Linked DNA regions of Verrucosispora sp. NA02020. The protein of the gene in region 2 binds, or shares a complex with, the protein of the main gene of each other region. Links are inferred from orthologs where the notes say so. Each region holds a gene or a part of one and is shown on either strand. Other genes may lie near its edges.

Evidence for each region.
Region 1: the proteins of rpsG (region 2) and tig are in contact, whole or in part, in a crystal structure (PDB 3GTY), measured with the Thermotoga maritima proteins. The link is inferred for Verrucosispora sp. NA02020 from one-to-one orthologs. Residues at the interface, in WP_004081843.1 of Thermotoga maritima: Lys34, Lys52, Lys55, Glu59, Arg62, Gln63, Glu66, Asn67, Lys69, Val71, Arg95, Ala109, Lys110, Lys111, Gly112, Arg113, Pro114, Glu117, Glu121, Ile124, Ala125, Tyr127, Asn128, Asn129, Thr130, Gly131, Lys135, Asp139, Arg142, Met143; in WP_004081061.1 of Thermotoga maritima: Glu122, Val124, Val129, Leu130, Tyr133, Glu188, Gly259, Ile262, Tyr263, Glu266, Ser270, Glu273, Gln274, Glu277, Arg308, Gln311, Ile312, Ser315, Tyr316, Glu325, Arg329, Arg336, Leu363, Phe366, Trp367, Arg373, Leu377, Arg381, Leu384, Glu387.

The regions. Positions count from the first base shown.
Region 1 is NZ_CP054923.1:5,831,191-5,834,319, forward strand. Bases 191-3,003 are described here. They hold tig (trigger factor), read right to left. Parts: upstream 2,364-3,003; coding sequence 1,017-2,363; downstream 191-1,016. Other genes in these bases: HUT12_RS25940 (ClpP family protease), read right to left, coding at 203-844. In the rest of the region: HUT12_RS25935 (ATP-dependent Clp protease proteolytic subunit), read right to left, coding at 1-188. UniProt on the Bacillus subtilis protein: Involved in protein export. Acts as a chaperone by maintaining the newly synthesized protein in an open conformation. Functions as a peptidyl-prolyl cis-trans isomerase.
Region 2 is NZ_CP054923.1:6,375,244-6,378,289, forward strand. The notes cover bases 95-2,824. They hold rpsG (30S ribosomal protein S7), read right to left. Parts: upstream 1,830-2,824; coding sequence 1,359-1,829; downstream 95-1,358. Other genes in these bases: fusA (elongation factor G), read right to left, coding at 95-1,283; rpsL (30S ribosomal protein S12), read right to left, coding at 1,831-2,205; HUT12_RS28475 (hypothetical protein), read right to left, coding at 2,721-2,824. Also shown: more of fusA, read right to left, coding at 1-94; more of HUT12_RS28475, read right to left, coding at 2,825-3,046.

The DNA.
Region 1 (3,129 bases), 540 kb from region 2 along the record:
AGCTGGGCCATCACGTCGTTGGCCGACGCGTCGTCCACCTGGACGCCGAGGAAGATGATCCGGTCCTCGAAGAGCTTGTTGTACGGGTTGGACTCCTTGACCCCGTACGACGTGCGCTCCACGAACGACGGCAGGACGTAGCGGTTGTGCACGGCCGCGAACTGTGGCGGCAGGCTCAGGTCGGTCATCGTCTGCTCCTCGATCAGCTCAGGGTCCCGGCGCCCTCGGGAACCTGGGCGGCCCCGGTGATCACCTTGTCGATGAAGCCGTAGTCCACGGCCTCCTGGGCGGTGAACCAACGGTCACGGTCCGAGTCCGCCTCGATCTGCGCCGGGGACTGGCCGGTGTGGGAGGCGACCCGCTCCTGGAACATCCGCTTGGTGTAGAGCATCTGCTCGGCCTGGATCGCGATGTCGGCCGCGGTACCGCCCATGCCACCGGAGGGCTGGTGCATCATGATCCGGGCGTGCGGGAGGGCGTAGCGCTTGCCCTTGGTGCCCGCGCAGAGCAGCAGCTGGCCCATCGAGGCCGCCATGCCCATCGCCACGGTCGACACGTCGTTGTCGATGAACTGCATGGTGTCGTAGATGGCCATACCCGAGTAGACGGAGCCACCGGGCGAGTTGATCCAGAGGTTGATGTCGCGGTCCGGGTCCTCCGCAGCGAGCAGCAGCAGCTGCGCGCAGATGCGGTTGGCGACCTGGTCGGTCACCTCGCTGCCCAGGAAGACGATCCGCTCCTTGAGCAACCGGTTGTAGACCGAGTCGTCGAGGTTGCCAATGGTGTCACCGCCACGGGCGTCAATCGCCCGGAGCGGCTTCGCTGGGATGTGCATGTCGGTCATGGCAGCCCTTCGCTCTCCGTACCGTCGTGTCCGACACTAACCGCTGCGCCGGGCGGCAGAGCCCCGGTCCGGGCACTGTTCGCTCTCAGCGCAGGACCCCTGAGAGGCGTACCCGGCAAAGGAATCGGGCCACCACCCACCGCTACCGGCGGACGGTGGCCCACCCCCGCGATCAGTGCTCGTGCGCGTGCTCCTGCTCGCTCGCCTCACGGAGAGCGTCGAGGCTCACCTCGTTGCCGGCCGAGTCCTTGATCTTGACGCGCTCCATGACCGAGGCGAGCGCCTTGCCCCGCCGCACGTCGCCGTAGACCGCGCCGGCCGTGCCGGAGCGGACCAGCTGGTCGTAGTACTGCTGGGGGGCCATGCCGGCGCGCTGGGCGCGGTGCACGATCTCGTGGCCGAACTCGTCGTCGGAGACCTGCGTGTCCTCGGCGTCGGCCAGCGTGTCGAGCAGCAGCTGGACCTTGACGCCCTGGGTGGCGGCCTCGGTCAGCTCGGTGTCGATCTGCTCCTCGGTCTTCTCCTCGGCGGAGAGGTAGTCCTCCATCGAGGCGCCGATGCGCTCGAGCTGGTCGACCATCGCCTGCTTGCGGCTCTCCACCTCGTCGCGGATGACGCCCTCCGGCGCCGGCACGTCGGCGACCTCGACGAGCTGCTCGAGGGCCTTGTCCCGGGCGGCGTAGATCTGCTCGACCCGCTTGCCCCGGGTGACCCGCTCACGCAGGTCGTCGCGCAGCTCCCCGATGGTGTCGAACTCGCTGGCCAGCTGGGCGAAGTCGTCGTCCAGCTCGGGCAGCTCCTTCTCCTTGACCGTCCGCACGGTCACCGCCACGTCAGCGTCCCGACCGGCGAAGTCGCCGCCGACGAGCTGGGTGGTGAAGGTGGTGTCCTCGCCGGCGGAGAGGCCGACCACGGCCTCGTCCAGGCCCGGCAGGAGCTGCTTGCTGCCCACCTCGTGGGAGATGTTGCTGGCCGAGCCGCCCGGCACCTCCTCGCCGTCGACGGTCGCCCGCAGGTCGATCTGCACGTAGTCGCCCTCGGCGGCCGGCCGCTCCACGGTCTTGAGGGTGGCGAAGCGCTCGCGCAGGCTCTTCACCTGCTCGTCGATCTCGCTGTCGTCGATCTTGAGCTCGTCGACCGTGACCTCGATGCTGGCCAGGTCGGGCAGGGTGATCTCCGGCCGGACGTCGACCTCGGCGGTGAAGTTCAGCGAGTCACCGTCGTTGAACTCGGTGATCTCGACCTCGGGGCGACCCAGGGTCTTGAGGTCGTGCTCGCGCACCGCGCTCAGGATGTTCTGCGGGATCGCCTCCTGCACCGCCTCGTTGAGCACGGTGCCCCGGCCGACCCGCTGGTCGATGATCGCGGACGGGACCTTGCCCCGGCGGAAGCCGGGAATCTGGATCTGCTGACCGATCTCCCGGTACGCCTTCTTGAGGCTCGGCTCGAGCTCGACGAACGGCACCTCGATGGCGAGCCGCACGCGCGTCGGGCTCAGAGTCTCGACGGTGCTCTTCACAGGCGTACTCCTTGACGGATCTCGGTTGTCTCTGGGGCGCTCTTACAGCCCATAGAGTGTAGGCGAGCCGGCACGGCGGGCCGGCAGCGCCCGGGAACCGCACGAACGGCAGGACCCGGAACGGTGACCGGCGCCCGGGTCGACCCGGCCGCGAGCGGCAGTCGGGGTGGCGGGATTTGAACCCACGGCCCCTCGCTCCCAAAGCGAGTGCGCTACCAAGCTGCGCCACACCCCGTGGCGACGTGCAGTCTATGCCGTCGGTCCGACAAAGGGATGCCGGGGCGTCACCCAACGCGCCGAACGGGATGAACAGGACATCGCGGCCGTTACCCACCATCCCCGGCCATCCGTACCGCCGCGCCGACGACCGCGCGGACGCCGCACCGGATACGGCCGCGCGGGGCAGACGCGCATTGGGTACGCTGTCGGCGCGCCCTGATCCGTCGGGGCGTAACGCGGGCGTAGCTCAATGGCAGAGCTTCAGTCTTCCAAACTGACGGTGCGAGTTCGATTCTCGTCGCCCGCTCCAGCACCACCGGCCCAGGTCAGCGGCGTTCTCGCCCAGCCTGGGCCGTTCTTTATGGCGATCCGGTCCCGCTCGTGAGGAGCAAGGTCGAATGTGAGCCTCTCGCGCGATACGGAGAGTCCTAGTCCGACAGCAGCCGACTCCGGACCTGGGAGGCGTCCTAGCATGGCCGAATGAGCAGCAGGTCAAGCCAGACGTCACCGCTGACCCGCCTGTTGAATCACCGGAACCTGACTCCTT
Region 2 (3,046 bases):
ATGGCGGTGCTGAGCTTCTCCTGGTCGGCCTTGGTCTTCGGCTCGATGGCGACCTCGATGACCGGCTCCGGGAAGGTCATCGACTCCAGGATGACCGGGTTCGCCGGGTCACACAGGGTGTCACCGGTGGTGGTCTGCTTGAGACCCTGCACCGCGATGATGTCGCCGGCCTGGGCAGAGCCGCGCTCTTCCCGCTTGTTGGCGTGCATCTGGTAGATCTTGCCGATCCGCTCCTTGCGGTCCTTGGTGGAGTTGACCACCTGGGAGCCGGACTCGAGCGTGCCGGAGTAGATGCGCACGTAGGTGAGCTTGCCGAGGTGCTTGTCCGTCTGGATCTTGAAGGCCAGACCGGAGAACGGCTCGGCCACCGCCGGCTTACGCAGCAGCGGGGTCTCACCGTCGGTGGCGGTGCCCTCGATCGCCGGGATGTCCAGCGGCGACGGCAGGTACGCGACGACCGCGTCCAGCATCGGCTGGATGCCCTTGTTCTTGAAGGCGGTGCCGGTGAGGACCGGGTTGGCCTTGCCGCCGATGGTGGCCCGACGGATGGCGGCCTTGATCTCCTCGACGGAGATCTCCTCGCCCTCCAGGTACTTCTCCATCACCGAGTCGTCGACGTCGGCGAGGGTCTCCATCAGCTTCTCGCGCCACTCGGCGGCGGAGTCGGCGAGGTCGGCCGGGATCTCCTCGACCGCGTAGTCCTCACCCTTCTGGGTCTCGCCACGCCAGGTGAGGGCCCGCATCTCGACCAGGTCGACCACGCCGATGAAGTCGCTCTCGGCGCCGATCGGGATCTGGAGCACCAGCGGAGTGGCGTTCAGCCGGTCGATCATCATCTGCACGCAGCGGAAGAAGTCCGCGCCGGTACGGTCCAGCTTGTTGACGAAACACATCCGGGGGACGTTGTACTTGTCCGCCTGACGCCAGACGTTCTCCGTCTGCGGCTCCACGCCGGCCACGCCGTCGTAGACCGCGACCGCACCGTCCAGGACACGCAGCGACCGCTCCACCTCGACCGTGAAGTCGACGTGGCCGGGCGTGTCGATGATCTGGATCGTGTGGCCCTTCCACTCGCACTTCGTGGCGGCGGAAGTGATGGTGATACCGCGCTCCTGCTCCTGCTCCATCCAGTCCATGACGGCAGCGCCCTCGTGGACCTCACCGATCTTGTACGTGATACCGGTGTAGAACAGGATTCGCTCGGTGGTAGTGGTCTTACCGGCATCGATGTGCGCCATGATGCCGATATTGCGTACGTTGGCGAGCGCGTCTGCGGCGGCCACTTCAATCCCTACTTATCGTCGTCTCGACACAACTGGTGGCGGTCCCGGCGCCGGATGGGCACCGGGACCAAGCTGTTACCAGCGGTAGTGCGCGAAGGCCTTGTTGGACTCCGCCATCTTGTGCGTGTCCTCGCGCCGCTTGACGGCGGCACCGAGGCCGTTGCTCGCGTCCAGCAGCTCGTTCATCAGCCGCTCGACCATGGTCTTCTCCCGGCGGGCCTTGGAGTAGGTCACCAGCCAGCGCAGGCCGAGGGTGGTCGCCCGGGCCGGACGGACCTCGACCGGCACCTGGTAGGTCGCGCCACCGACACGGCGGCTGCGGACCTCGAGAGTCGGCTTGACGTTGTCCATCGCGCGCTTGAGCGTGACGACCGGGTCGGTGCCGGACTTCTCCCGGCAGCCCTCCAGGGCCGCGTACACGATGCGCTCGGCGAGCTGGCGCTTGCCGCGCAGGAGGATCTTGTTCACCAGCTGGGTGACCAACGGCGAGTTGTACACCGGGTCAGCGACCAGCGGCTTCCGCGGAGCGGGTCCCTTACGCGGCATGTCAGCTCTTCTCCTTCTTGGCGCCGTAGCGGCTGCGCGCCTGCTTGCGGTTACGGACACCCTGGGTGTCCAGCGAACCGCGGACGATCTTGTAACGCACACCGGGGAGGTCCTTCACCCGGCCGCCACGGACGAGCACGATCGAGTGCTCCTGCAGGTTGTGACCCACGCCCGGGATGTAGGCGGTCACCTCGATCTGGCTGCTGAGCTTCACACGAGCGACCTTGCGCAGCGCGGAGTTCGGCTTCTTGGGAGTGGTGGTGTACACACGGGTGCACACGCCGCGCCGCTGAGGGGAACCCTTCAGCGCCGGGGTCTTGGTCTTGGTCGTCTTGGCCTGTCGGCCCTTGCGGACCAGCTGCTGGATCGTGGGCACCGGGTTTCTCCGCTCCCTTCGGCCGCTCACGCGGCCGCGCTCGCTCGGTCGGCCTGATGACCGACCCTCCTACATTCCGACCAGGTCCACCTCGCGGTGGTCCCGGCACCCGCGGTCGGGCGTGTCGCCCGAGCACGGTCCCGGTTCCGGTTCCGACGCTCACGCGGAGGTTCCGGGTTGTGTCACCGGCGCGCGGATCTCCGCCGCCGGGTCTTCTGGCTCAGTCGTGTCGCTGTTCGGATGCCGGTATCACCGGATCCCGCGCACGCACGAGTTGCCCGGGCAAGCCCGGGCGCAAGGGGAAAGAGTACCTACCACAGCCGTGCAGGTCAAAACGGATGACCCGCCGGACTTCTCACTGCTCGCCGGCCGGGCTCGTCACGCCTCACGCCTGTGATGGGCACCTACGGAGACAAGTGTACCGGCTCCGCCGGAAACCGGACCGGTAGCCCCTGGGCGGGACCGATCGGTATCCGGCGCTCGCCCGCTCGTCCCGACCCGACGTGGGCCGGATCTCAGGTCAGCGTCAGCAGCAGCGCCAGCCCCAGGCCCGACAGGCAGAGCAGAAGACCGGCACCACCGCAGCTGATCCCGGCGATCGCCACGCCACGGCCGGTGAACCGGACCGCCGGCGGTGCGGCCGGGCGGCGGATCTGCCGGAGGCCGAGCAGGCCGGCCACCACGGCGCCGGCACCGGTCAGGCTGCCCAGCACGGCGAAGGCACCGGCGGCCCAGGCTCCCCCGCCCGTGCCTCCCCCGACCGCGCCGATGCAGATGGTCAGGAACGAGATCAGGATCGAGGTGATGCCGGCCACCAGCGAGCCGACCGCCAGCCCGGACG